4 regions of the Noviherbaspirillum sp. L7-7A genome follow, and region 1 is predicted to be linked to each of the others. Evidence: predicted binding sites of a transcription regulator. Region 1 holds the regulator's gene; each other region holds the start of a gene.

Region 1 (7,301 bases):
AACAGCGGGAATTAACCTCTTCATACGAGAGTAGTGAGAGCGTACCGCATCAGGAGTCAGCTCACTCTTCTCAAGCCGCTCAGTTGATGTCAGCCAAGGAAAATACCGTCGAGAATGACATCCTTTTGCCATATGGAGTGTCTATTGCCTATGCAAAACCATCCCAGATAATTGCCAGAGCAAAGATCATCAAAGACAGGGAAATCAACCGGGATACCGGCAACAAGAATCTTCATTCGGATCAATACCTACTTTCTGCCACAGAAGATACCCCTTTAATCCCTGACTTTCACGATCGGATTCCGTACTACAAAAATGAGCTTGAAAAAGCTGGAGACGCTAATACCATCGTCCTTGAAGTATACGACGATAGGGAGGAAGAATGGCGTGCTGCCTATGCTGCAGCATATGCCTTTTGTACCGCTTCCGGCGAAACAAAGAGAATCATGCTGATTCCACCATTAAGGATCGTGGAAAAAAAAGAATTAGACAAGAAAAAAATGCCTGATCTCCAAGAAAGAGAAGTAATAAAGATCATGTCATGGATTAAGGAAGAAAAAAGTACTTACGTTACCAACGAAAATGAAAGTGATTTAGAGGATGATTTGGAATTCTCAATCAGGCCACGATCCGATACAGAACAAAAGCTGAAAGATAAGAAACTTAGGGAGGAAAAAGAACTTAGGGAGGAAAAAGAACTTAGGGAGGAAAAAGAACTTAGGGAAGAAAAAGAACTTAGGGAAGACCAAGCCCAAAATATCAGGATCAAGCGACCAATCAAAAAGAAGGTAATTAACTTGGAAAGTTTCGACGAAGGCAAAGATGTTGAAAAAACACCAAAAGAAAAAGCGGAGGATATAGAAAAAAAGCTGCGCCAGCTCAATAGCCTTGCGAGGCGAGGATCAGCTCCTCTTAGGCTGCATGAAATTGAGGTTAACGGCGCTATGGTGCTTCATTTGGGTCCGAGGGAGCCAACACAATACATTCGCGAAAGTTTGTGGCTCCTTCCTGCGGAAAAAAACGCCATGTGCGAAGAAATACATCACGCTATACAAAGGTATATTCGCCCTTGGCTAGAGCGACATGCTAAGGAGGCATTTCCTGCAAATTTTAAACCGAACATGCCGGAAAAGTTGGAGAACGCCGAAAACAATCCACAACCAGTCCACACCAACTTGCAAATTACAGAGCTTCTGGACAAATTGCATCACCGGGTCCATACCAAACGCATTCAACCCCAAGCCTTTTACGGCAATAAGCCCAAGGGCGCATCAGACAAACACGATGTCGACAGTGTTTACAGCCCGGATATGCGCAAGACGTTTAATGGCATGACCACGGTTCCTAAAGGTTTGTCCATCGCTAAAATTGCGCCGTTTAAAGTAATGGCGGATATACGAATTGTGACGCCAAAGACTCACCGTGTAGCAGATGCATTTCCGCGCACCGGGCTCAATGCCTGCCCTCCGAGCGGGTGGATAAGAAAAATGCGCGCAGAGAAGAACAATGCCGAACTCGCAAAAGAGAACTATAAAAGCATCCTGAATGCCTATGGGCAGAACAAGGAAACGATAGTGCTTGAAGTTCACTTCGATAAGCAGTCTCACTGGCGCGCGGCATATGCTGCCGCTAAAGAATGGCTGGCTAGCCAAGCTTCTCACAGCAGGCCGTCTATTATGCTTGTGCCCCCCTATGACTCAGATACTTTCACACCATCGGGTGACGCCAGGGTCGATAAGGAGGGATGGTCAAACCTGATGGCAGAATTGGTCGGCATGCACAATTTAGCAACTTGACATGCATCCTGCTGAAACTGTTTTGGCATGCAGGCCGCATAAAGAGCTGGGTGTATTGCTCACCGTACCCCCGCCCCAATCTCCACCTCCCGCTGCACATCCGGCAGATTCGACATGATCATCAACTGCACCCGCCGGTTGCGCAGCCGGCCTTCCGGCGTGTCGTTGGACTCCACCGGACGGTTCGCGCCGTGGCCGATGGCGGTCAAGCGCACCGGTGCCACGCCGTTGTCGATGAACAGCCGCACCACGCTGGAGGCGCGCACCGAGGACAGTTCCCAGTTCGAGGGATACAGCGCATTGCGGATCGGCACATTGTCGGTGTGGCCTTCCACCTGGATCGCATGCAGGTCGTCCTTCAGCACCTGCGCCACCGCGGCCAGCGCCTCGTTCGACTGCGCTGACAACTTCGCATCGCCCGGCGCGAACAGCACGCTGGCATTGATTTCCACCGTGATGCCGCGCGCGCCCTGGGTGACTTTCACCTTGCCCTGGCTGGCCAGAGGCGCCAGCGCGGTCAGCAGGTCGCGCGCGATGGTGGTCAGCTGCTCCTTCTCGCGCCGGATCGCATTGTCGTTCAGGCGGCTGCGGTAGAGGGACTGGCGCGGCAGCAGCGGCAATTCCGGCGCCAGCCTGTCACGTACCGGCGGCGTGGTGGCCGGCAGGCGACCGAAGGCGGTGGTCAGGGCATTGGATGCCACCTTGACCTTGCCGTCATTGACCGAGGACACCGCATACATCACCACGAAGAAGGCGAACAGCAGCGTGATGAAGTCGGCATAGGACACCAGCCAGCGCTCCTGGCTCTCCGGCTCCTCCTCGTAGCGTTTGCGCGCCATGGCCGGTTCAGGCGGCCCAGGCCGCCATGCGGTCCTCGATCAGGCGCGGGTTCTCGCCGGCGGCCAGGCCCGCCATCACTTCCACCAGCATCTCGCGCCGCCCCACTTCATTCTGCACTCGCGCCTTGAGCTTGCCGGCAAGCGGCAGGAACAGCAGGTTGGCCAGGCCTACGCCGTACACGGTGGCCACAAAGGCGACCGCGATGCCGGCGCCAAGCTTGCTCGGGTCGCCCAGGTTCTCCATTACCTGGATCAGGCCCAGCACCGCGCCCAGGATGCCGACCGTGGGCGCATAGCCGCCGGCCGATTCCCACACCTTCACCACGCCCCGCTCACGCCGCTCGTAGATATTGATGTCCTGCTCCAGCACCAGCCGCAGCCGGTCGCCGTCGGTGCCATCGACAATCATGCGCAAGCCTTTCCGGATGAAGGGATCGGGCTCGCGCTCGCAATAGCGCTCCAGGCTCAGCAGGCCTTCCCGGCGCGCGCTGTTGCTCCAGAAGACGAAGGAGCGCGACAGCCTGGCATGGTCGTCATCCGCCGGCAGGAAGGCATGGCGCGCCATGCGCAGGGCGGCGATGAAATTGCGCAGGCCCGACTGCATCAGCACCGCGCCCAGCGTGCCCACCACCACGATCAGGAAGGCCGCCGGCTGCAGCAGCGAGCGGGCCTGGCCGCCTTCGAGCATCTGGCCGGCGGCGATGCCGCCTACGGCCAGCAGCAGGCCGGCTAGGCTACCCCAGTCCATGCCTGCTCCCGGAGTCTGGCGCGCATGCGCGCGACGGCCTGGCTGTGCAGCTGGCAGACCCGCGATTCGGAGACGCCCATGATGGCGCCGATTTCCTTCAGATTCATTTCCTGCTCGTAGTACAGGCCCATCAGGATCTTCTCGCGCTCGGGCAGGGCCTCGATGGCCTCGATGACGGCGCTGCGAAAGCCCGTGTTCATCAGCGCCTGCAGCGGATCGGCCGAGCTGTCGGTGCAGTAGCGGTCCAGAAAGTGTTCGCCGGCTTCGCCATCCTGGAAGTCTTCGTAGTACACCAGCTGGTGGCCGCCGGCGTCGGCCAGCATGTCCTGGTATTCCGCCAGCGACATCTTGAGCCGCCCCGCCACTTCGCTCTCGGTGGGCGGGCGGCCCAGCTTCTGCTGCATCTCGGTCATCGCGACCTCGATCTTGCGCATGTTCTGGCGCATGTTGCGCGGCATCCAGTCGCTGCTGCGCAGTTCATCCAGCATCGCGCCGCGTATGCGCTGCACCGCATAGGTCTCGAACTGCGCGCCGTGGGTTTCCTCATAGCGGCTGATCGCATCCAGCAGGCCGATCATGCCGGCCTGGATCAGGTCGTCGACCTCGACGCTGGGCGGCAGCTTGGCGCGCATCAGGTGCGCCAGCTTCTTCACCAGCGGCGCATGCTGCGTCAGCAAGTGGTTGCGGTCGGATTTTCCTTGTACGGTGTACATGTGCTTCAAGCCCCGATGGTGGCGCCGCAGGGCAGCGCGCTGCGCCGGCCGCCCGCCTGCATCGTGCAGCGGGAAAAGCGGCCGGCCAGGTCGCGGAACGCCACGGAGGCGCCCGCCAGTGGAAATGCGTCGATCACGGTACGGCCCAGGCGTGTGGCCCGCACCAGATGCTCGTCATGCGGAACCGACCCGATGGATTGCAACTCCAGCGCCAGGTAACGCCGGGCGGCCGCTGCGATGTTCTTGTAGATCATGCCGGCGCGCACGATGCCGGCGCCGGTCACCAGCACGCTGACCGGGCGGCGGCCATAACGCTCCGACACCCGCTTGATCAGCGCATAGGCGGCGGTAATCGATTCCGGGCTGTCTTCCACCTGCACCACGATGTCGCCCTCGCCCATCGCCTCTAGCGGCAAGGCGTTGGCGGCGTCGAGCTCGGCATCGACCAGCACGATGTCATTGTCCAATGACAGCTTTGCAAACAGCGCCGACAGATGCTCGCGCTCGAAGGCATTGGTGCTGCCGCGGGCCATGACGGCAATGCCAAAGCCCTGCGGCATCGGCAGCACCACGTCGGCCAGCCGCGCTTCGGCGCGCGCCGCCTGCAGCAGCGTGCCGCCATGCATGCGGTCCAGCCCGGCACCCACGCCGCGCGCGGTGGCGCAGGCGTCGAGCAGCAGCACGCCGCTGCCGGTGCGGGCCAGCGAGGCGCCCAGGTTCAGCAGCGTGGCGCTTTTTTCATGGTCGGGCGTGGCCGACAGAAAGGTCAGCACCCGCGGCGCCGGTTTGGCGATCATGCGGCGCAGGCCTTCGGCCTGGTCGATGCGGATGCTAGCCAATTGCCACCTCGCGCAGCGACTGGTCATTCATCATGCGGGCGGTGTTGCCGATCACCAGTGGCAATTCGTCGTCCTGGTACTGGAACGGCGCGGTTTCGCGCTTCATCTTGAAGGCGCGGTCGATCAGGAAATTGGGGCGGGCCAGGTGCAGGTCTTCCGGCACCCGCTGGCCATTGGCGATGTATTGCAGCTGCAGCTTCTGGCGGATGATCACGTCCAGCACGCTGCCGATGGTGGCGGCTTCGTCGAGCTTGGTGATGATGGCGCCGGCCAGGCCGTTGCCCTTGTAGGCGCGCACCACTTCATTGAGCGTCTCGCCGGTGGAGGTGGCCGACATGCACAGGATGCGCTTGACCGGGGTGTCGGCGCCGGACAGCATCGCCACCTGCTCCGCCACCATCTGGTCGCGCTGGCTGGCGCCGGCGGTATCGATCAGCACGGTGTGCTTGTTCTTCAGCTCGGACAACGCGATGCGCAGGTCGGCCTCATCCTTCACCGAATGCACCATCACGCCGAGGATCTTGCCGTAGATGCGCAGCTGCTCGAAGCCGCCGATACGATAGCCGTCGGTGGTGATCAGGGCCAGCTTGCCGGCGCCGTGGCGCATCACGCACCGCGCCGCCAGCTTGGCGGTGGTGGTGGTCTTGCCCACGCCGGTGGGGCCCACCAGGGCGAACACGCCGCCGTTGTCGAGGATCGCGTTTTCATCGGGCGCGGCCGACAGGTTGCGCATCAGGACGCCCTTGATCCAGGCCATGCCGTCCACGCCGTCATGCTCGGGCAGTTTTTCGGTGAGATAGCGCGCCAGGCTGGCGGAAAAGCCGGCGGCCAGCATCTCGCGCATGACGGTGGCCTTCATCGGTTCGCGGCGGTGCTGCGCCCCCCAGGAAATCTCGGCCAGCTGCGCTTCCATCATGCTGCGCATGGAGCGGATCTCTTCCATCATCTGGCGCATCTCGGCCTGGCTGTTGTCGACTGGGGCGCTGGCAGCGCGTGGCTGCGGCGCGTTCTGGCGCTCGACCGGCGCGGATGCCACAGCCACGGGCGCCGGCACTTCCACGGGGGTGGGTTTCAGGCGCTCGAAGGCGCTGGCGGTCGACCCGTTGCGCAGCTGCGGCTGAACCCGTGCCTGTTCCACTTCCGGCGATCGTGCCGGCGCAGGGATCGGTGCGGGCGCTGCGGCCGGCATGCGCCTGCCGGCCAGGGCGGCCACCAGCGGCTGGGGCAGCACTTCCTTTTCCACCGCCGGCTCGGCCAGGGAAGCCATATCGGCGCTGGCCAGGGCCAGCACCTCGACGCTGCCATTGACCGTGCGATTGGACAGGATCACCGCGTCGGCGCCGAGCGCGTCACGGACCATGCGCAAAGCCTCGCGAGATGTCCGGGCAGAGAATTTCTTGACGTTCATTTTTGGCCTCCCACCAGGGCAGTCACTTTGATGTTCTTGGCGGGCGGCACGCCGGCGAGCGACGGCAGCCTGATTCCGTGCATGCCGCTGTATGCCATCGGTTCAGTATCTGCATGAAAGTCGCTGTTATCCAATGCCGCTCCTGTGGTGTGATCCGGCGCCGGTGCGGCGCAGGGGTTTCTTACAGGACAGATTATTGGGGATGGTAGAGAAGTTGCATCCGGGGAACAGGAGGGGTTTATGGGCCTTTTTCCTCGGCGGCTGAAAAAGCGTCGGGCGGGAAGCGGCGATTCATTCCGCCTTGGCGGTGACGGTGCCGTTGATTGTTGAAGTGGCTGTTGCCGTTGCAGAAAACACCTGTTGAGCGCGCCGTGCCAGCGGGTCCTGGAGCGAATAAAGTGCGGCGTTTGGCTGGGCGAAACGAACTGGAGCGAGTTTAGCCGCGCCCCGATCCGTGCACCGCTGACAAGGGCATCCCGCGCACCGGGCATGATCACCGGTTCGCCTTTTCTGGTTACCTTTTGGCAAGGCAAAAAAGTGACACGGCCGCCGGTACGGATTCCCGGCTTGTCTCCACGGCAGTGCAATCGCATTGCGTGACCTGGCAAGGCACGGGCGGCACTGGCGCTTTAGCTTCGGTCTTGACTTTACAACGCAGGTAACTGTAAAGCCTTGGCTTGATCGACCAAAGCTGGAATATCCCTTCGGGGTACTCCAGCTTACGGATCGCCGGCTTTTTGCGGGTGACGCTGGAATGAATAGGTAAGGCATCATGGAAGATATAGGGCGTAATACCCCGGAGGGGCATTACGCGATACCGCCGCGGTTGCCACGCCAGCCTGGTGCTTGCGCCGGCAGAGGCCGTGGAATGCCCCTTCGGGGTATTCCACCCTACCATAGCTGCCCGTTCACCATAGCCTGTGATGAACAGCAAGCGTTACGGCAGGCCTTTGATCCA
Region 2 (7,301 bases), on a different contig from region 1:
AAACCATCGAGCCCGAGGAGCTGATGCGCAAGACCGGCTATTCGCGTCCCCATACCGTGCATTGCGGACCGGAGGGTATCTACATCAGCACGCTGGGCGGCGCAGGCGTCGATGGCACCGAAGGGCCGCCGGGCGTGTTCATCATGGACTGCGAAACCTTCGAAATACTGGGCCGCTGGGAGATCGACCGCGGGCCGCAGAAGCTGCATTACGACTTCTGGTGGAACCTGCCACGCGACTACATGGTATCGAGCGAATGGGGCCTGCCGCCGCAGTTCGAAAACGGCATCGTGCCGGAAGACCTTCTGGCCAACAAGTATGGCCACGCAGTGCATTTCTGGAACCTGCGCGAGCGCCGGCATGTGCAGACCATCGACCTCGGCGCCAACCACCAGATGGCGCTGGAGATCCGGCCAGCGCATGACCCCACCCGCGAGTACGGCTTTCTGGGCGTGGTGGTCGACACCACCAACCTGGAAGGATCGATCTGGACCTGGTATCGCGAGAACGGCAAGTTCCAGATCAGGAAGACGGCCACGGTGCCGCCCGAGGCGGCCGACCCGGCGCAGCTGCCGCCACTGCTGAAGGGCTTCGGCGCGGTGCCACCGCTCATCAGCGATATCGACCTCTCCCTCGACGACCGCTTCCTGTACGTTGCCTGCTGGGGCACCGGCGAGCTGCGGCAATACGACGTCACCGATCCGATGAAGCCGGTGCTGGCAGGCAGCGTGCGCATCGGTGGCATCGTGCAGCGGGGAAGCCATCCGAATGGCAAGCCCTTTGGCGGCGGACCGCAGATGACCGAGATCAGCCGTGACGGCAAGCGGGTGTATTTCACCAACTCGCTCTATAGCAGCTGGGACAAGCAGTTCTATCCGGACGGCATCGGCGGCGCTCAGGTGATGTGCCATGTGGGCGCGAACGGCGGTATCGAACTCGATCCGCACTTCCATGTGGACTTCGGCCCGCACTACGCCGCGCATCAGATCCGGCTGCAGGGCGGCGACTGCTCGACCGATTCCTTCTGCTATCCATCGGCTTGAACAGCACCACGGCGCTCTGGCTGACCATCATCGCGCTCGGTTTGTACCATGGCCTCAATCCCGCGATGGGCTGGCCGCTTGCGGTGGCCAATGCAATGGCGGACCGCCGCGCCCGGTCCCTGTTCGCCACGCTGCTGCCGCTGAGCGGCGGACACCTGATGGCCATGGCGGTGGTGCTGGCGCCGCTGGCCTGGCTGGGCTGGTATGTGCAATACGGCCGCGCCATCCGGATCGGTGCCGGCCTAGCGCTGCTGCTGCTGGGCCTGTTCAAGCTGTTCTGGCGGCGACATCCGCGGGCGCTGGCGCGCATCCCGCCGACCCGGCTTGCATGGTGGTCCTTCCTGATGGCCACTGCCCATGGCGCCGGCCTGATGCTGGCGCCCTTCATGCTGGGCCTTTGCGTGGCAACAGGGCCGGCGCCGGGCGCGGCCGGAATGGGCCATGCCGCGGTGATGAACTACACGGCGCGCTCGACGCTGGGCATCGCGGCGCTGGTCACCGCCGTCCATACCCTGGCCGGCTTCGTCGCTGCCATTGGCATGGCCTGGCTGGTATATCGCTACCTCGGCCTGCGCTTTCTGCGGCAGGCCTGGCTGAACCTGGATCTGGTGTGGGGGGCCAGCCTAGCAGTGGCCGGCGCTGCCGGCATCGCGCTGGCAATATGACGCCGTCGTGCATCGATGCGCCGCGGTGCTTGTATCATGCGCCGATAAGACCTACATGGAGATAGCCGGAAATGAACGAGCAGATGACATCGGAACAGCAGGGCGATGCCGCGGCGGATGCTGACGCCATCCTTTCCTGCATGCAGGAAGCGGTGGTGTATTCGGATCTGAAAGGCATCATCAGGCTATGGAACAAGGGCGCGGAGCATGTCTTCGGGTTCACGGCGGAAGAGGCGGTCGGGCAGAGCGTGGACATCATCATCCCGGAAAAGCTGAGGAAGGCGCACTGGGCCGGTTTCAACAAGGCGGTCGAGCATGGCGACATCCTGTCTGCGCCCGGCTCGCGCATGACGCGGGCGCTGAAGAAGAATGGCGATGCGCTGTATGTCGACATGAGCTTTGCCATGGTCAGGAACCAAGCCGGCGAAATGATAGGCTCGCTGGCCGTAGCGCGCGATGCCACTGCCCGTTACATGGCCGAGCGCGCAGCCAGAGTGGCTGCCTCGGGTGCAACGCCCGCGGCCTAGGCAGGCAAGGCGGCCGGGATTGCGCCCGCGGCCGCGTCGCCGGCATGCGCCGGATCAGGCCGGCGCTGCCACCATGCCTTCGCCGTGCATGCCGGCTTGCGTCGTCTCGTGCAGCGCCTGCTCGGTTTCCAGGGCCTGCGCCACTTCCTTTACCTTCACGTAGCGGTACTGGTTGTTAACCGGATAAAGCCGGACAGTGCCGGACTTGATCAGGCTGGTAACCCGCCCGGGAGATACGCGCAACTTGCGGGCCGCCGAGGTCGGATTGTTCAGACCCAGCGCAGCGGCCCGGTGCTCCTTCCATTGCGCCGAGTCTTCTGACTGGTCCAGCCGCACCAGCAAGCGATCCAGCAGGGAATCCGACTGCCTGTTTGCAAAAATCGATTTATAGACTGCGGTCATTACTGCCCTTCTTCTGTTTCCGATGCCAGGCAAGGCATGCTGGGGCCGGGCCTGGCGTGGCTTCGGGTCAAGATTCTACTGGGCTGGTCAGGGCCTGTCTGTCTTGCATATGCAACGTCGTCGGCTTGACAGAACGCCACCTGTCTTGACTGAAATCTTCCTGGCCGGAAGCCGGTAGACAGGGAAAGAAGCAACCTGCTTCAGAATCCCTCTGGCGCTGCCGTTAATAAATTCTGACCAAGGAAAAGGACCATCGAATGGACGTCACCGGCATTGCAAAATTGTCTACGGCACTGACAACGGCCAAGACCAGCGAGGAGGTCGGCACGACGGTGCTGAAGAAGGCGCTCGACCTGTCGGCTTCCACCGCCTCGGCGCTGATTGCCGCGGCAGCGCCCGCTCCCACACCAGTCGCGCGGCAGCCAGCCCATGTTGGGCAGAACATCGACACTACCGCCTGACCTTCCGGCATACCGACAGTCCCAGAACGGCGCCTTGCCGCATCCATTGCGGCAAGGTGCCGTTTTCGCTGGGCCGGCCTGAAATGCCGCCAAATATGGCTGCCCGTCCGCCAGCGCCGAACGGGATGGCGCGCTAAACAGTGGTACATCGTGAAAACTTCGTGCATAATATGGAATGTGTCTTATGTCTTATAGAAGACTTAATTAAAGATAAAGATTTGATCGCGCCGCAAGGCCGGTCTGCCCACCACGTTCCACCGTGCTCCGCCAGTGGGTCAGGTGAGCAGACATGGTGCGCCGACCGCAAGCCTGCGCAGGCGATGATTTGCAGAAAACGACTCCCCAGAACCTTCGCCACATTCCAAGGAAAAAGCGCATGAGCAGCGATCCGACCATCATCTACACGCTAACCGACGAGGCGCCCCTGCTGGCGACCCACGCCTTCCTGCCTGTCGTCAGCACCTTCGCCAAGCCGGCCGGCATCCGCATCGAGCAGAGCGACATCTCGGTTGCTGCCCGCATCCTGGGCAATTTCGCCGACTACCTGAAGCCCGAGCAGCGCGTACCCGACACCCTGGCCGAACTCGGCAAGAAGACGCTGGAGCCGGATGCCAACATCATCAAGCTGCCCAACATCAGCGCATCGATGCCGCAGCTGCTGGCCGCGATCAAGGAACTGCAGGAAAAGGGCTACAACCTGCCTGACTACCCGGTCGACCCCAAGACCGACGAAGAAAAAGCGATCAAGGCACGCTACGGCAAGTGCATCGGCTCAGCGGTCAACCCGGTCCTGCGCGAAGGCAATTCCGACCGCCGCGCGCCGCGCGCCGTGAAGGAATATGCACGCAAGAACCCGCATTCGATGGCAGAATGGTCGCAGGCATCGCGCACCCATGTGTCGCACATGCATGACGGCGACTTCTACCATGGCGAGAAGTCCATGACCCTGGACCGCGCGCGCGACGTGAAGATGGAAATCCTCACCAAGAGCGGCAAGACCATCGTCCTGAAGCCCAAGGTATCGCTGCTCGAAGGCGAGATCATCGACTCGATGTTCATGAGCTACAAGGCGCTGTGCGACTTCTATGAGCGCCAGATTGACGATGCTTATAAGTCCGGCGTGATGTTCTCGCTGCACGTGAAGGCCACCATGATGAAGGTGTCGCATCCGATCGTGTTCGGCCACTGCGTGCGCATCTTCTACAAACAGGCATTCGAGAAGCACCGCGAGCTGTTCGACAGCCTCGGCGTGAATGTCGACAACGGCATGGTCGACCTGTACAACAAGATCGCCAAGCTGCCCGACTCGCAGCGCGAGGAAGTCATGCGCGACATCCACGCTTGCCACGAGAACCGGCCCGAACTGGCGATGGTGGATTCGGCCAAGGGCATCACCAACTTTCATTCGCCCAGCGACGTGATCGTCGACGCCTCGATGCCGGCAATGATCCGCGCCGGCGGCAAGATGTACGGCGCCGACGGCCGCCTGAAGGAAGTCAAGGCGGTGATCCCGGAAAGCACCTTCGCCCGCATCTACCAGGAAATTATCAACTTCTGCAAATGGCATGGCGCATTCGACCCGCGCACCATGGGCACCGTGCCCAACGTGGGCCTGATGGCGCAGCAGGCGGAAGAATACGGCTCGCACGACAAGACCTTCGAGATCCCCGAAGACGGCGTGGCCAACATCACCGATCTCGCCACCGGGGAAGTGCTGCTGTCGCAGAACGTGGAGAAGGGCGACATCTGGCGCATGTGCCAGGTCAAGGACGCGCCGATCCGCGACTGGGTCAAGCTGGCCGTTACCCGTTGCCGCAACTCGGGCATGCCCGCCGTGTTCTGGCTGGACCCGTACCGTCCCCACGAGAACGAACTGATCAAGAAGGTCCGTACCTACCTGAAGGATCACGACACTACCGGCCTGGACATCCAGATCATGTCGCAGGTGCGCGCGATGCGTTACACCCTGGAGCGCGTAATGCGCGGCCTGGACACCATCTCCGTGACCGGCAACATCCTACGCGACTACCTGACCGACCTATTCCCGATCATGGAACTGGGCACCAGCGCGAAGATGCTTTCCATCGTGCCGCTGATGGCGGGCGGCGGCCTGTATGAAACCGGTGCCGGCGGCTCCGCGCCCAAGCATGTGCAGCAGCTGGTACAGGAAAACCATCTGCGCTGGGATTCGCTGGGCGAGTTCCTGGCGCTGGCGGTGAGCTTCGAAGACCTCGGCATCAAGACTGGCAATGCCCGCGCCAAGATCCTGGCCAAGACGCTCGACGCTGCCACCGGGAAGCTGCTGGACAACCGCAAATCGCCTTCGCCCAAGACCGGCGAGCTCGACAACCGCGGCAGCCAGTTCTACCTGTCGATGTACTGGGCACAGGAATTAGCCGCGCAGACCGAAGATGCCGAACTGGCCGCCTACTTCGCGCCGCTGGCCAAGCAACTGACCGAGAACGAGCAGAAGATCGTAGCCGAGCTGCTGGAAGTGCAGGGCAAGCCGGCGGACATCGGCGGCTATTACAAGGCTGACGAAGCCAAGGTGAAAGCCGTGATGCGCCCGAGCGCCACCTTCAACGCGGCGCTGGACACCCTCGGCGCCTGATGAAGCAAACGGCGCGCCGCCAGGCGCGCCGGTGCCGGGGCGATCCTTCCTTGCTCTGACTGATCACAGCGAATTACGGGGTTCGGTGGAATGCTCCTTCGGGGTATTCCACTCTACGATCGCGACGGACGGCAGTTGCTTTAACAGCGGCCCTTGCCGTGAAATTCCCTTGAGCGCGCCGTGACGGCGTTGCCTGAAGCGAATAAGGTGCGGCGTCTTTCGTAAGGTGGAATACCCCGAAGGAGCATTCCACATTGGTCGATCAAGCAAAGGCGTTGCATTTATCTGTCGTTCTAAAGCTAAAATCAACATCCAAATCGCCAGTACTGCCGTGCCTTGCCGGGTGACGCAAGGCGATTGCACCGCCGTGGAGACAAGCCGGGAGTCCATCCCGGCGGCCGGGTTATGTTTTTGCTCTGCCAAAAAAGTAGCTAAAAAGCGGCCCCAATGATCGCGCCCTGCTGACGCAGGGTTCTCTTGTCAGCGGTACCCGGAGCGGGGCGCGGCTAAACTTGCTCCACTTCGGTGCGCTCAGACAGACCCGCACCTTTTCCCGCTCCGGGCATCGCTGACACGGCGCGCTCAACGGGACTTCACTGCAACGGCAACTATCGCTGCGCGTAAGTCAAAACCAACAGCACTGGCAAAATGGATGAACTGCCCTTCGGTGCATTTCACTCGTTGGCTGACGCCGCATTATTGCTCGAGCCAGGCAGCGCCCAGCAAATCGCTGCAAACCCTCCGACAAAACGCAATGCGCCCGGCGCACTGTCTTCCGTGGCCGGCAAGGAGGGCGGCACGGTGGCCTGGGATGCTGGCGAGAATGAACGCAACGCTTCCTGATCGGTGGCCCGGGCCTCACGCGCGCCGGCTCATACCTTTCGTGCGCGTGCGGCGCCGTCGTACCAGTCGTTTTCCAGCGGCCCCTGCACAGCGCGGTCGCGTACCTTCAGCAGCGTGAACATGCCACCCATGCCGATCGGCCCGTACGGTCCCTGGCCGCTCATCATCGGCAGGGTATTGTCGGGCATGGGCATGCGCATGGAGGCCATCTCGTGCATGCCATTAGTCCCCATCGGCATGTAGCCCGGCACCATGCTGCGCAGGGTGGCATGGGCTTCGCCGGCATCCGTGCCCAGCATGGTCGGCACGCCGTGGCCCATTGCATTCATCGCATGATGCGACTTGTGGCAATGCAGCGCCCAGTCGCCGGCTTCCTCAGCAATGAACTCGATTACCCGCATCTGTCCTGGCGCGACATCCACCGTTACCTCGGGCCAGCGCGCCGATTTCGGCACCCAGCCGCCGTCGGTACCGGTCACTTCAAAGCTGTGCCCATGCAGGTGGATGGGATGGCTGTCCATACTCAGGTTGCCGATGCGGATGCGCACCCGTTCACCGCGCAGCGCAAACAGCGTTTCGATGCCGGGAAACACCCGGCTGTTCCAGGTCCAGGTATTGAAGTCGGTCATGGTGCCCACCCGCGGCACCAAGGTGCCGGGCTGGATGTCGTAGGCATTGATGACGAAGGCATAGTCCCGGTCCACCCGCATCGTCCTTGCGTCCTTCGGATGCACCACGATGCAGCCCAT
Region 3 (7,301 bases), 430 kb from region 1:
GCAATGTGCTGATCTATTTCAACCGCAAGCTGCAGGACCGGGCGCTGGGGCTGTTCCATGCATCGCTGTGCCACCGCGGCTTTTTGGGGCTGGGCGCCAAGGAAAGCATGGAGTTCTCCGCGTGCAAGGAGCGCTTCGAAACCCTGGACAGGCGCGAGCGCCTGTACCGCAAGCTGTGAGCGGCGCGGCGATGGCGACCACGTCATCCGATCTGGCAGGGCGCGGCGTGGACGCCGTGGTGATCGGCGCCTCGGCCGGCGGCCTGGAGGCGCTGCTGGCGATCCTGGCGCATCTGCCCTCGGGCTACCGCTTGCCGCTACTGGCGGTGCTGCACCTGCCCAGCCATGGCGACAGCCGCCTTGCCGAAGTGCTGGGCGCGCGCATGCACCTGCCGGTGCGGGAAGCCGCTGACAAGGAGAGGGTCGAGCCCGGCACGCTGTATGTGGCGCCCGGCGGTTACCATGTGCTGGTAGAACGGGACCTGAGCCTGTCGCTCAGTTGCGACCCGCCGGTGCATTACTCGCGGCCATCGATCGACGTGATGATGGAGTCCGCGGCCGACGCCTGGGGCGAGCGGCTGGCCGGCGTCCTCCTGACCGGCGCCAACGACGACGGTGCCGACGGCCTGGCGCGCATTGGCGAGCATGGCGGCCTGACCATCGTGCAGGACCCCAGGGAAGCAGCTGTCTCGACCATGCCACAGGCCGCCATCGCCCGCCGCCAGCCCGATCATGTCCTCGGGCTGGCCGGCATCCATGCGCTGCTACTTGAACTGGACAAGCACTGATGGACACACCTGAACGCGCCAAGATCCTGATCGTCGACGATCTGCCGGAAAACCTGATCGCCCTGGAGGCCCTGATCCGGCGCGACGACCTGGCGGTCTATCCGGCCGCGTCCGGCGATGCGGCGCTGACCCTGCTGCTGGAACATGAGTTCGCGCTGGCCATCCTGGACGTGCAGATGCCCGGCATGAATGGCTTCGAGCTGGCCGAGCTGATGCGCAGCACCGGCCGCACCCGGCGCATTCCCATCGTCTTCGTCAGCGCCGCCGGGCGCGAGCTCAATCATGCATTCAAGGGCTATGAGGCCGGCGCGGTCGACTTCCTGCACAAGCCGCTGGACGGCTATGCGGTCAGGAGCAAGGTGGCGGTGTTCGTTGACATGTATCGCCAGCGCAGCGCAATGCGGCGCCAGGTGGAAGCGCTGGAGCAGAGCCGGCGCGAGCAGCAGGCCCTGCTGGAAAAGCTCAATGCGGCGCAGCTTGACCTCGAGCGCGCCGTCAAGATGCGCGATGACTTCATGTCGGTGGTGGCGCATGAGCTGCGCACGCCGCTCAATACGCTGTTCCTCGAAACCCAGTTGCGCAAGATGCAGATCGAGCGCGGCAATCTCGCAGCCTTCGCGCCCGAGCAGCTCGCCAAGATGGTTGCCCGCGACGACAGGCAGATCCGCAACATGGTGCGCCTGATCGACGACATGCTGGACGTCTCGCGCATCCGCAGCGGCGCGCTGTCGGTGCGGCCGGCGCAGGTTGAGCTGGCGGGCCTGCTGCGGCGCGTGATCGACGACCTGGAACAGCAGGCGCTGGCCGTGGGCAGCTGCATCACCCTGAATGCGCCGCAGCCGGTGGACGGCTGGTGGGATGAATTCCGCATCGAGCAGGTAGTGGTCAACCTGCTGACCAATGCCCTGCGCTATGGCAGCGGCAAGCCGGTGGAGGTGGGCTTGAGCGCAACGCCGGATGGCGCCCGGATCGAAGTGCGCGACCACGGCATCGGCATCTCCGAGCAGGACCAGCAGCGCATCTTCCAGCAGTTCGAGCGCGGCGGCGGCGCCAAGTCGGCCGATGGGCTGGGTCTGGGCCTGTACATCACCCGCCAGCTGGTCGAGGCGCACGGCGGGAAGATCAGCGTCTACAGCGCGCCGGGCGAGGGTTCGGTCTTCCGGCTGGAGCTGCCGCAGGGCAGGGCATAGGTGGGCGGTTGCCATCCAACTCCCGTCAATCGCGCCATGCCGGCGGGTGCGGGGAGCAGCAAAGGGCAGCGACCATCGTGGGATGGAATACCCCGAAGGGGCATTCCACGGCCTCTGCCGTTGCAAGCGCTCGCCTGGCGTGGCTGCCGTGGCGGTATCGCGTAATGCCCCTTCGGGGTATTACGCCCTACGTATTCTCTTTCATCCCGGGGGCGAAACAGCCTTCGCAATGTCCGCTAGGGTGGAATGTCCCGTCCAGGTGTTCCACCCCACCAGGCGCGCACCTTGTTTGCTTTCTACATGGCCTCACGGTTCGATCAACCGGACCTAAAAAGGAAGTCCAGAAGTGACTTCCCATGCCGGATCAAGCAGGGTGTTAAAAAAATTTTCACATCGCCCTAAATTCCCCGCCTGCGCCGCCGTTACTCTCCCTGTAGGGAAAGCCGCAGGGCCCCGCAAAAAAATTGAAAAAATTTTCACGCGGACCCTAAAGTCGGCCAAACCGCTGCCGTAAATGGCTACAAGAGCAACACAGCAGCACAAAAACAACAGAAAGAAAGAGAATCGCCCGTCCGTTGCAGCCGATACTGCCACCCGCTTTGAGGCCGTTCCCGAACTTTCTCCCTCGCCTGGCGCCTTGCCCTGCACCATTTCCCTCGGTGCGGGGACGGCGCGCTGGCGTTTTGTAAGACAAAATCGTACAGAGCCACCAGATCATTTCTCACTAGAAATACAGATTTCAGCTTATTTCCCATAGGAATCATTGCGCACATACTTCGTCCATCGGCAAAGCAACCGGGCAACCGGCAAAACGGACAGGAGAACGGCAATGAATACCAATGACATGATGGCTGAGATTCGCGACGCAAATCTGAACTACCTGATGCTGGCGCAGCAGATGATTCGCGCCGACAAGGCCTGCGCCATCTACCGTCTTGGCATCAGCGCCGAGATCGCCTCCCTGCTGGAAACCCTGAGCAATGCCCAGCTGCTCAAGCTGGCCAGCGCCAACCTGATGCTGGCCCGCTTCCGCTTCGACGACACCGCCATCCTCGGCATGCTGACCTCGCACAGCAAGGAACGCTCGCTGTCCCAGACCCACGCCGCCATCCTGATGGCAGGCCAGCCGGTCGAAGAAATCAACTGATCGCAACGCCCAATACCTTCGGGAGACGAGAGCATGGCAAACAAGAGTCTGGTATCGGAAGCAAGGGAAATCGGTCTGGCGATCGAGCTGATCAAGCTGGGCGCGCGGCTGCAGCTGCTGGAGCTGGAAACCTCGCTGTCGCGCGAGCGGCTGCTAAAGCTCTACAAGGAACTCAAGGGCGTATCGCCGCCCAAGGGCATGCTGCCGTTCTCCACCGACTGGTTCATCACCTGGCAGCCCAACATCCATTCCTCGCTGTTCATCAACATCCACCGCTACATGACCCAGCATGCCGGTCTGTCCGGTATCGAGGCGGTGATGAAGGCTTACCAGCTCTATCTGGAGCAGATGCCTGCGCAGCCGGGCGAGGAGCCGCTGCTGTCGCTGACCCGGGCCTGGACCCTGGTGCGTTTCTTCGACAGCCAGATGCTGACCACCGCCAAGTGCTGCGAATGCGGCGGCGACTTCGTCACCCACAGCTTCGACCTCAACCACGGCTATGCCTGCGGCCTGTGCCACATGCCTTCCCGTGCCGGCAAGACCAAGAAGGCGCGCGACGACGCGCTCGCTGCCGCCTGACCGGCATGGCCTGATGGCTGTTTCCTCCGTGTCCCGGCCGCAGTCCCGGCGCCTGTCCAGCCTGCCATCGGTGCAGGCGCTGATGATCCAGCTGGCGGCGCTTGGCCTGGCCGCGCTCGCATGGCTGCTGCTGGCCCGCTCGGGCTTCGCGCTTGCGCCGCTCGCCGCCGCTTTCCTGCAGGGCGCACTGGCCGCGATGCTGTCGCGCTGGCGCGGGCAGGCGGCCTGGTGGCACCTCATTCATTTCCTCTTCCTGCCGGCGGCGCTGGCCATGCTGGCGCTGCAGTTGCCGCCCTGGCTGTTCCTGGCCACCTTTCTTGCCATGCTGGCGCTTTACTGGTCGACCTTCCGCACCCAGGTGCCGTTCTACGCTTCGGGCAGCGCGGCCTGGGATGCGGTGGCGATGGAACTGCCAAAGCGGCCGCTGCGCATCATCGACATCGGCAGCGGGCTGGGCGGCCTGGCCCTCAATATTGCAGCGCGCCGTCCCGACTGCAAGGTCACAGGCATCGAACTGGCGCCGCTGCCCTGGCTGGCGAGCCGGCTTCGTCCGGGAGGCAGCGTCAACTGCCGCTTTCTGCGCGGCGACTACCAGGCGCTCGATTTCGCCGATTACGACGTGGTGTTTGCCTATCTGTCGCCCGCTGCGATGCCGCAGCTATGGGCCAAGGCGCGCGCCGAGATGCGCCCCGGCGCACTGCTGCTGTCGCATGAATTCATCGTGCCGGATACGGCGCCGCAAATCCGACGGCCGACCAGGCCGGGCGGGCCCATGCTCTACGGCTGGCAAATGTAAAAAGGCAAGCATAATATTTCCTCCTCTCAAGTTTTTCCGGCCTGTGCCGTTACCGCATGCAGAGGCGTCCTGGATTGGATGTTGCGACGACGGAAGGCGCCTCCGGTTGTTTTTCTGATAAATCGAACGCCGTCTCGCGGCAGGCGCGGCGCGCAACAAGCGGAGTGTGAAAAGACGTGTTAGTCCTGATTGGTTATGTGGTCGTGATGGCCTCGGTTTTCGGCGGCTTCGCCATGGCGGGCGGCCATCTCGCCGCGCTCTGGCAGCCGCTGGAAGTGCTGATGATCGGCGGCGCCGCAGTGGGCGCCTTCTTCGTCGGCAATGATTCCAAAGCCATCAAGGCGACCTTCAAGGCCCTGCCCAGCGTGTTCAAGGGTTCGCGCTATACCAAGACCCTGTACCTGGAGCTGATGGCGCTCCTGTCGGAAATCCTGAACAAGGTGAGGAAGGAAGGCCTGATGTCGATCGAAGGCGACGTCGACGCGCCGGAGGAAAGCCCGATCTTCACCAAGTACCCCGGCATCCTGGCCGACCACCACATGATCGAGTTCATCACCGACTACCTGCGCCTGATGGTCTCCGGGAACATGGATGCCTTCCAGATCGAGAACCTGATGGACAACGAGATCGAGACTCATCACCACGAGGGCGAAGTGCCGGCCCACTGCATCGCCAAGCTGGGCGACGGCCTGCCGGCCTTCGGCATCGTGGCGGCGGTGATGGGCGTGGTTCATACGATGGAGTCGGTGGGCCTGCCGCCGGCTGAGCTGGGCATCCTGATCGCGCATGCGCTGGTCGGCACCTTCCTCGGCATCCTGCTGGCCTATGGCTTCGTCGGTCCGCTGGCCGGCCTCCTGGAGCAGAAGCTGACCGAGTCGACCAAGATGTACCAGTGCGTGAAAGTGACCCTGCTGGCCAGCCTGAATGGCTATGCGCCGGCGCTGGCGATCGAGTTCGGCCGCAAGGTGCTGTTCTCCACCGAGCGTCCGTCGTTCAAGGAACTCGAAGAGCACATCAAGCAGGCCAAGTCGAAGTAAGGATAGAAACGGAAAACCCGGAATATGGCTGACGACAACCTGCGCCCCATCGTAGTCAAGCGCATCAAGAAAGTGGCGGGCGGCCATCATGGCGGCGCCTGGAAGATCGCCTATGCCGACTTCGTCACCGCGATGATGGCTTTCTTCCTGCTGATGTGGCTGCTTGGCTCCACCGCCAAGGGGGACCTGCAGGGCATCGCCGAATATTTCTCGACGCCGCTGAAGGTCGCCATGGCCGGCGGCTCGGGCGCCGGCGACAGCTCCAGCGTGATCCAGGGCGGCGGCCGCGACCTGACCCGCAAGGAAGGCCAGGTCAAGAAGGGCGAAGATCCGCCGGTCAAGAAGAGCTATGACCTGAAGGGCATCCAGCAGGAACTGGAACGCATCGAAGCCGAAAAGCTCAAGGGCCTGAAGTCGCGCATCGAGGCGGCCATCGAGACCAGCCAGACGCTCAAGCAGTTCAAGAAGCAGCTGCTGATGGACATCACCACCGAGGGCTTGCGCATCCAGATCGTCGATGCCCAGAACCGGCCCATGTTCGCCAGCGCCAGGGCCGAGCTGCAACCCTATACCCGCGAGATCCTGCGCGAGATCGGCCGGGTGCTCAATGACATGCCCAACAAGATCAGCCTCTCCGGCCATACCGATGCAACGCCGTATTCCACAGGCGACAAGGGCTACAGCAACTGGGAGCTGTCGGCCGACCGCGCCAATGCGTCGCGCCGCGAGTTGATTGCCGGCGGCATGGAGGACGGCAAGGTGGTGCGGGTGGTTGGCCTGTCATCCGCGGTGCTGATGGACCAGCAGAACCCGACGAACCCGATCAACCGTCGCATTTCCATCATCGTGATGAACAAGAAGGCCGAGGAAAGCGCCTCCCGCGATGGCGGCAGCGCCCTCAACATCAGCGAGGAAAAGCAGGCCGAGCCAGCGCTTCACCAGGGCGCCGGCACGATGCCGGCAGCACCGGGAACGGCACCGGCAGGCGCAGCGGCGGGTGCGATTGCGCCGCCCGCGCCAGCCGCCGTGCCCGTGCCTGCCTCAGCGCCTCCGCCAGCACCCGCACCGCCACCGGCCGCGCCGCCGAACGCCGCCACGGTTGCGGCGCAGGCAAGCGCGGCCGCGGCATCGGTCGCGGCAAGGCAGGAAGCTGCCGGCGTGATCAAGTATTAGGCGTTTGATCTGGCAAACCACCATGGACGTTCAATGACGATTCAGGATACCGAAGTACGCGAGCTCGGCCGCCTGCTGACGGATGTCAGCGCAGAAGGCATGTCGCATCTGGAGGAAGTCCAGGCCGACCTGGCGCAGACCCGCCTGCTGCTGACCGAAGCCATCGAGCGGCTGTCTGCCGGCTTCAGCGCGCTGCACTCGGCAGTGGCCGCGCAGAGCGACGCCGCGCAGGCGCTGCGGCACGGCGCCGGCGAGGCCGACTGCGCCCGCCTGCATGCGGCCGGCGCCGACATCGAGGAGCAGGTGCGGGCGATGGTGACAGCCCTGCAGTTCGAGGACATGACCAGCCAGCTGATAGCCCATGCCGGTCGCCGGGTTGCCGGCCTGCGCAGCATCCTGGCCGACATGGTCGACGGCGCGCGCGAGCTGGCCGCGGGCGACCTGGCGCAGATGGAACGGCTGCGCGCGACGCTGGCGATGCAGAGCAGGGCGCTGGATGGCCAGCTCATGCGCAGCGTCGACCAGCATCACATGGAAAGCGGCGATATCACGCTGTTCTGAAGCCGGGCAGCATGCCGGACTGGCAACAAGA
Region 4 (7,301 bases), 1.4 Mb from region 1:
CATACGCGATGCAATCAATGGCGCCAAGATCGGCGTGACCGCCACCATCGTCAACGATGGCGGCGCCCAGCCCAACCGTCTGGTGCTGACCAATACCGCCACCGGCGAAGCCAGCAGCATGAAGATATCGGTATCTGACGACCCGGACGGCGGCCTGTCGGGCCTGCTCAACCATGACCCGGCAAGCGCAACGCAGAACCTGAAGGAAACGGTGGCGGCGCAGGATGCCGAATTCACCCTCGACGGCCTGAAGGTGAAGAAGCCATCCAACACCGTCACCGACGCCATTGCCGGCGTGACGCTCAACCTGGCCAAGACCAATGCCGGCAGCCCGACCACGCTGACGGTGGCGCGCGACAGCGCCTCGGTCGTATCGGCAGTCAACAAGTTCGTCAGCGCCTACAATGCCATCGCCAAGACCCTCAGCGATGCCTCCGCCTATAACGCCACCACCAAGACCGGGGCCATCCTGAATGGCGATTCCTCGATACGCGGTGCGCAAAGCCAGTTGCGCGGACTGCTGTCGAGCTCGATCGGCGGCGGCTATGGCGCCTACAGCCGGCTGTCCGACATCGGCGTGACGATGCAGAAGAATGGCAACCTGGAACTCGATACCGCCAAGCTGACCAAGGCCCTGGAGACCAACTTCAACGATGTGGCAGGGCTGTTCGCCGCGGCCGGCAAGGCCAGCGACAGCCTGGTGTCCTATACCACCTCGACCGCCGCCACCAAGGCCGGCGCCTACGGCCTGAACATCAGCCAGATGGCCAGCCAGAGCACGGTAACCGGGGCAGCGGCGCCGACGCAGCTGACATTCGCAGCGCCGGCCAATACGCTGTCGCTGGGCCTGGCCGGCGTGCAAAGCGAGATCACGCTCAATGACAGTTACGCCGATGCGGCCGCGCTGGCGCTGGACCTGCAATCGAAGATGAATGCCAGCAAGGCCTATGCCGGTTCGCCGGTGAAGGTGGCGGTGGTGGACGGCAAGATTGCGATCACGTCCGATGCTTACGGCAGCAGCTCGACGTTCACGGTGTCGGGCACCGCCGCCGAGCAGGTCTTCGGCGGCAGCCCCTTGTCGGTGGCGGGGGAGGATGTGGCTGGAACCATCAACGGCGCCAGCGCAACCGGCAAGGGCCGCATTCTGACCGCCGGCACTGGCGATGCGGAAGGCTTGCAGGTATCCATCACCGGCGGCGCCACGGGCGACCGTGGAACCATTAACTTCTCGCGTGGCTATGCGTCGCAGTTCGGCGCCCTGGTGGGTACCATCATCGGCGAGAACGGCAGCCTGGATGCCCGCACCAAGGGCCTGAATTCCTCGATCACCAGCCTGCGCAAGCAGCAGGAAGCGGAGCAGAACCGGCTGAGCAACCGCGAGGCGGCCCTGCGCAAGCAGTTCACCGCGCTCGACACCCAGATCAGCAAGCTCAATTCCGTGAGCTCCTACCTGACCCAGCAGCTGAAGCAGATCGCGTCGCTGTCGAGTTCTTCCGACTGAGAATAATGAATCACGACCATCCCATGCTTGATGATGCCCAGCTGCTGGATGCCTACCAGAAGATGGCCGACCTGTCGGCCAGGATGCTGGCTGCCACCGGCGAACGGGAATGGGAACTGCTGGCCGGGCAGGAGCAGCAGCAGGATGCGCTGTTTGCGATGCTGCAGCAGGCCGACGCCGGCCAGCGGCGTCCTGCCGACGTGCTGCGCAGGCAGCAGGCGCTGATTGAACAGATCCTGGCCAACCAGGCCAAGCGCCGCGAACTGGCGCTGGAGTGGCGCGCGAGCGTTGGCGCTTTGCTCGACAGCGTTGACTCGGCACGGCGCATTGCCAGGGCTTACGGCTAGCGCAATTTCCATGACGGCCCGCTGCAATGGCGGGTGTTCCGCATGAGGCGACTGCCCTTGGGCTGCGGTCCCGTGTTTTCCTTCTTCCTCATCCCAAGGAAAATTTTTATGAGCAGGTAAAGCATCATGGAAGACGTAGGGCGTAATACCCCGAAGGGGCATTATGCGATACCGCCACGGTAGCCACGCCAGCCCGGCGCTTGCAACGGCAGAGGCGGTGGAATGCCCCTTTGGGGTATTCCACCCTGCGAATTTTCGATCCAATTTGCAGGTATGCATCGCTTTAACGCTTTCTTCTTCTCCCACCGAAAATTTTTATCGGCATTCAATCCTGTAAACGCTAATGATTCATCCGGATGTGCCGTTAAGGAAAGTGAAATTGCAAACAAGCAGCGCCGGCAAGGCGGCGGCGCAGGGACTTCAAGGAGAGAGCAATGTTTGGTTCGATGAACAAGGGCGCAAACGCCTACGCGAGTGTAGGCCTGGAAACCGGCGTGGCCGCAGCCAGCCCGCACAAGCTGATCGTGATGCTGTTCGACGGCGCGCTCACCTCGCTCAATATCGCGCTGATCGAAATGCGCGCCAACAATGTGGCGGCCAAGGGCCGCGCCATTTCCAAGGCGATACGCATCATCGAGGAAGGCCTGCGCGCCAGCCTGGACAGGTCGGCGGGCGGCGCCATCGCGGGCAGCCTGGATTCGCTGTACGAATACATTTCCGCTCGCCTGCTGCGCGCCAATCTGGAAAACCGCACGGAAGACATCGAAGAGGCGCAGCGCCTGCTGGGCGACCTGCGCGGCGCATGGCTGGCGATCGATCCCGAAGCCGCGGCACGCAGCCGCGCTGCCGCGATGCAGCCGCCGGCGGCCGCGCCGCAGGGCCTGCGCGCCTACGCAGTCTGAGCGGGAACGGCGCCGGCGCCAGCGTGTTCGATGGCGGTTGCACTGCACAATCGCCGCGGCTTTTGCGCAGAGCCGCACCGGCGGCCGGTTCCCCTGCTGCAAGACGCAGGGCCGTGCTATAAGACAGGCGTGCCGACTTGATGAAAGGTGACGCTATGGCCAAGAAAGAGGAACTCGACGAGGAAACCCTGGCGCTGATTCACTGGTGCATCGAAGTGGAAGGGTTTCTGGTGAAGGGCGGCGCCACGGTGGAAGAAGCCCAGGAGCATATCGAGGAACAGATCGAGTGGTTCACCGACCAGTTCTACGACGGGCTGACGCCGGAGGAAGCGGCAAAGGAAGCGCTGGCCTGAGGGCCGGCATCGCCATACGGCGCCTTCATTGAAGGCGCCGTTTTTATGTGAACTGCCATAACAAGGAAAAATCATGAGACAAACCGCATTCCACGCCGCCGCCATGCTTGCCGCCCTGCTGGCAGCCGCTCCCCATCTGCATGCGCAGGACAAGGCAGAGAGCAAGGCCGAGGGCAAGACCGAGATCCAGTGGCTGGGCCAGGCCACGACCCGCATTACCACGCCGGGCGGCAAGGTGATCGTGATCGATCCCTGGGTCACCAGCAATCCGAAGACGCCCGAGCAGTTCAAGTCGCTGGAGGCAATGGGCAAGGTCGACCTGATCCTGGTGACCCATGGCCACTTCGACCATTTCGCCGATGCGCCGGCGCTGGCCAAGCTTACCAATGCCCCGGTCTATGGCCCGGCAGGGCTGATGCAGTCGGTGGCGGCGCTGGGCATCTTGCCGGCCAGCCAGGCGGTGCGCTTCGGCAAGGGCGGCACGGTGACGCCGATCGGCGCGGACATCAAGATCACCCAGGTCCGTGCCGAGCACAGCTCGGAACTGGCCCACAAGAATGCCGCCACCGGCAAGGATGAAGTGCATGCTGGCGGCGAGCCGGCCGGCTTCGTCATCGAGCTTGAGAACGGCTTCAAGATCTACCACATGGGCGACACCGGCCTGTTTGGCGACATGGCGTTCATCGGGTCGTACTACAAGCCGGACGTGGTGATGATTCCGATCGGCGGTCACTTCGTGATGTCGCCCAAGGACGCGGCCTATGCCACGAAGGAAATGATCAAGCCGCGCTTCGCCATTCCGATCCACTACGGCACCACGCCGCAGTTGAAGGGCACCACCGCCGAGTACATCAGCGCGCTGGGTCAGGGCCAGGCCAAGGTGTTTCCGATCAGCCCCGGCGAGAAGCTGACTTTCTGAGCGGCGGGCGGGGGCATGCGTCCTGGTGGTCCGGGCCGCATGCGTCCTGATCGGCAACTGTAGCCTGGGTTGAGCAAAGCGAAACCCGGGTCGCCTCAAACCTCCGGCAGCGCAAGCACGCTCCCGGAATGGCAATCCGCCATTCCGGGAGCGTGCTTGCCTGAAGCGGTTCATCCGGCTGATTGGCATGCCGGCGTGTTGCGATTGCACCGGAGGAGTGGTGTGGCGGATCCCGGGTTTCGCTGCGCTCAACCCAGGCTACGGCGGCTGCGCGCTTCTTAATCCGTCACCTTGCCGCGCAGTGCCTTGATCTGACCGCGGCTGGACTTGGTCTCCAGCCGCTTCTTCTGCGAGCTGCGGGTTGGCCGCGTTGGCCGCCGCACCCGTTGCGGCACCGCCACCGCCTCGACGATGTCCTGCAGCCGCCGCAGCGCATCCTCGCGGTTCTGCTCCTGGCTGCGATGGGCCTGCGCCTTGATCACCAGCACGCCGTCGCGGGTGATGCGCTGGTCGTTCGATGCCAGCAGCCTTTCCTTGATGGCTTCCGGCAGCGACGAGGCGCGGATGTCGAAGCGCAAATGAATCGCGCTGGACACCTTGTTGACGTTCTGCCCGCCGGCGCCCTGCGCCCGCACCGCGGTGATCTCGACCTCGCTTTCCGGTATCGGCGGCGCATGCAGCATGGTCACGCCTTCCTGTCCGGGCCGATGCCGCGGATCACTTCCACCAGTTCACGGGCATAGTGCGGCAGGCCTTCCAGCGTCTGCACCACCACGCTGCGCTCGCGCAGCGCCCACGGCTCGGTCAGTTCCACCAGGGACAGCTGCATGGTGCGGCTGTGCCGCAGCGCCGCCGACTGCGGCAGGATGCCGATGCCGACCCGGGCCTCGACCATGCGGCACATCGCCTCGAAGCCGCGCACCTGGATGCGCAGCTCCAGCCGCTGGCCGGCCTCGGACACGATACGGTTCAGGAAATGCCACAGCGTGCTGCCTTCATGCAGGCCGATATGGGGATAGGCCAGGGTATCGGCAAAGGCCACGCTGCCGGCATGGGCGAGCGGATGGTCGGGCGCAGTCGCCAGCACCAGCCTGTCGGTGGAAAAATTGATGATCTCCAGGCCCTGTCCCTGCACGGGCCCGGCGGCGATGCCGATGTCGGCCGTGCCTTCCTGTATGCCGCGCACGATGTCCTGGTTCAGCCTTTCCTCCAGCGCCACATTGACCTGCGGATGGCGGGCCAGGAAGGCGCCCAGCACTTCCGGCATGAACTCGGTGACGGCGGTGGTATTGGCGAAGATGCGGATATGGCCCTTGATGCCATTGTTGTACTGCTGCATGTCGCTCTTGAGGCGTTCCACCTGCTGCATGAACTGCTGGGCATGGCCGAGCAGCGTCTCGCCGGCCGGCGACAGCTGCACCCCCTTGTTCTCGCGGTAGAGCAGGCGCATGCCGAAGCGCGACTCCAGCTCCTTGATGCGGTTGCTGGCTGCGGCCAGCGACATGCGGCTGCGCTCGGCCGCGCGGGTCAGGCTCTTCAGTTCGGCGATATGGATGAACAAACGCAGGTCGGTCAGGTCGAACAGCATGATGGCTTCCAGATGAGGCAGGCCGGTATTTTACGGCGCGCGACGATGCTTCACGAAAATGATAGCCCCCCTTAGAAAATTGCAGATTGCGCAAGACGGCATCAGACAGCACACTGGCCGCCAATCCGACATGACAGGAAACGCGATGACAGACCATGCTTTCGACCTGCCGCTGCTGCAGCAGTGGGTGGGCAGGACCGAAGTGAAGGAAGACCTGATCCAGCCGGCCATGTCCGCGGCGCTGGCCGCCACGCTGGACCAGGCCGCCCCGGTTGCGGCGCTGCCGCCGCTGTGGCACTGGATCTATTTCTGGACCGTGGCGCCGGCATCCGAGGTCGGCGCCGACGGCCATCCGCAGCGCGGCGGCTTCCTGCCGCCGGTGCCGCTGCCGCGCCGCATGTGGGCCGGCGGCCGCCTCGTCTTCACCGCGCCGCTGGCCATCGGCGAGGCGGCGACCCGCACTTCGCGCATCCTCGATGTGCAGGCCAAGGCCGGTGCCAGCGGGCAGCTGGCCTTCGTCACGGTGCGCCATGAGATTGCGCAGAACGGGCGCATTGCGGTCACCGAGGAGCATGACATCGTCTACCGCGACCTGCCGCAGCCTGGCGCCGCCGCGCCGGCCGGCAAGCCCGCGCCGCAGGAGGCAGCGTGGACACGGGAGATCGTGCCCGACCCGGTGCTGCTGTTTCGTTATTCCGCGCTGACCTTCAACGGCCACCGCATCCATTACGACCGCAGCTACGTCACCGGTGTCGAAGGCTATCCGGGCCTGATCGTGCATGGCCCGCTGATTGCCACGCTGCTGCTGGACCTGCTGCGCCGCAATATGCCGGACGCGGTAGTGAAGGAATTCAGCTTCAGGGCGGTGGGGCCGCTGTTTGACATCGAGCCCTTCACTGTATGCGGCCAGCCCGGCGCGGACGGCCGCGTGAGGCTATGGGCCAGGAACCAGCGGGGCGAACTGGCGATGCAGGCCGAAGCGTTGATCAGCGCCTGAAGCCAGCAAGGATCGCAGGGTGCATTACGCGAAGCGCAATGCACCGCTTCCGCCGCACCCCTCATCGCCACCGCTACCGACAACGACAACAGGAGCCCACCATGCATCAACATAACGACCCCTACCAGGACATCCGTGACGCGGTGCGCGCGCTGTGCACGGAATTCCCGGCCGAGTACTTCCGCAAGGTCGACGAGCAGCGTGGCTATCCGGAAGCCTTCGTCAATGCATTGACCAAGGCCGGCTGGCTGGCGGCGCTCATACCGCAGGAATACGGCGGCTCCGGCCTGGGCCTGACCGAGGCCTCGGTGATCATGGAAGAAATCAACCGCTCCGGCGGAAATTCCGGCGCCTGCCACGGCCAGATGTACAACATGGGCACGCTGCTGCGCCATGGCTCGGACCAGCAGAAGCAGTACTACCTGCCCAAAATCGCCAGCGGCGAACTGCGGCTGCAGTCGATGGCCGTGACCGAGCCTTCCACCGGCACCGACACCACCAAGCTCAAGACCACCGCGGTGAAAAAGGGCGGCAAATACGTGGTCAATGGCCAGAAGGTGTGGATCTCGCGGGTGCAGCATTCCGACCTGATGATCCTGCTGGCGCGCACCACGCCGCTGGCCGAGGTGAAGAAGAAGTCCGAGGGCATGTCGATCTTCGTGGTCGACCTGCGCGAGGCAATCGGCAAGGGGCT

The links. The regulator FliA, encoded in region 1, starts transcription of late flagellar genes. The targets are predictions, from matches to a motif close to CTAAAGTTTNNNNNNNNNNNGCCGNTA.
Region 2: the regulator FliA is predicted to act here: its motif matches at 2,837-2,863, upstream of KTQ42_RS18450 (YjfB family protein).
Region 3: the regulator FliA is predicted to act here: its motif matches at 4,525-4,551, upstream of motA (flagellar motor stator protein MotA).
Region 4: the regulator FliA is predicted to act here: its motif matches at 2,189-2,215, upstream of fliS (flagellar export chaperone FliS).

The regions. Positions count from the first base shown of each region.
Region 1 is NZ_JAHQRJ010000001.1:1,895,867-1,903,167, forward strand. Features, by position in the region: gene KTQ42_RS08615 (hypothetical protein) at 1-1,796, shown strand, start outside; gene motD (flagellar motor protein MotD) at 1,856-2,635, opposite strand; gene KTQ42_RS08625 (flagellar motor protein) at 2,643-3,383, opposite strand; gene KTQ42_RS08630 (RNA polymerase sigma factor FliA) at 3,365-4,096, opposite strand; gene KTQ42_RS08635 (antiactivator of flagellar biosynthesis FleN protein) at 4,102-4,935, opposite strand; gene flhF (flagellar biosynthesis protein FlhF) at 4,928-6,343, opposite strand; gene KTQ42_RS08645 (hypothetical protein) at 6,340-6,477, opposite strand.
Region 2 is NZ_JAHQRJ010000002.1:46,869-54,169, forward strand. Features, by position in the region: gene KTQ42_RS18430 (selenium-binding family protein) at 1-1,043, shown strand, start outside; gene KTQ42_RS18435 (hypothetical protein) at 1,040-1,708, shown strand; gene KTQ42_RS18440 (PAS domain S-box protein) at 1,780-2,235, shown strand; gene KTQ42_RS18445 (hypothetical protein) at 2,290-2,637, opposite strand; gene KTQ42_RS18450 (YjfB family protein) at 2,919-3,098, shown strand; gene KTQ42_RS18455 (NADP-dependent isocitrate dehydrogenase) at 3,475-5,709, shown strand; gene KTQ42_RS18460 (hypothetical protein) at 6,358-6,552, shown strand; gene KTQ42_RS18465 (copper oxidase) at 6,582-7,301, opposite strand, start outside.
Region 3 is NZ_JAHQRJ010000001.1:1,462,318-1,469,618, reverse strand. Features, by position in the region: gene KTQ42_RS06605 (CheR family methyltransferase) at 1-179, shown strand, start outside; gene KTQ42_RS06600 (chemotaxis protein CheB) at 191-787, shown strand; gene KTQ42_RS06595 (hybrid sensor histidine kinase/response regulator) at 787-1,977, shown strand; gene flhD (flagellar transcriptional regulator FlhD) at 2,807-3,124, shown strand; gene flhC (flagellar transcriptional regulator FlhC) at 3,158-3,703, shown strand; gene KTQ42_RS06580 (class I SAM-dependent methyltransferase) at 3,717-4,499, shown strand; gene motA (flagellar motor stator protein MotA) at 4,676-5,536, shown strand; gene motB (flagellar motor protein MotB) at 5,561-6,709, shown strand; gene KTQ42_RS06565 (chemotaxis protein) at 6,743-7,270, shown strand.
Region 4 is NZ_JAHQRJ010000001.1:487,224-494,524, forward strand. Features, by position in the region: gene fliD (flagellar filament capping protein FliD) at 1-1,501, shown strand, start outside; gene KTQ42_RS02225 (flagellar protein FliT) at 1,507-1,848, shown strand; gene fliS (flagellar export chaperone FliS) at 2,283-2,750, shown strand; gene KTQ42_RS02235 (hypothetical protein) at 2,906-3,103, shown strand; gene KTQ42_RS02240 (metal-dependent hydrolase) at 3,177-4,022, shown strand; gene arfB (alternative ribosome rescue aminoacyl-tRNA hydrolase ArfB) at 4,301-4,705, opposite strand; gene KTQ42_RS02250 (LysR substrate-binding domain-containing protein) at 4,708-5,610, opposite strand; gene KTQ42_RS02255 (MaoC family dehydratase N-terminal domain-containing protein) at 5,756-6,607, shown strand; gene KTQ42_RS02260 (acyl-CoA dehydrogenase family protein) at 6,709-7,301, shown strand, end outside.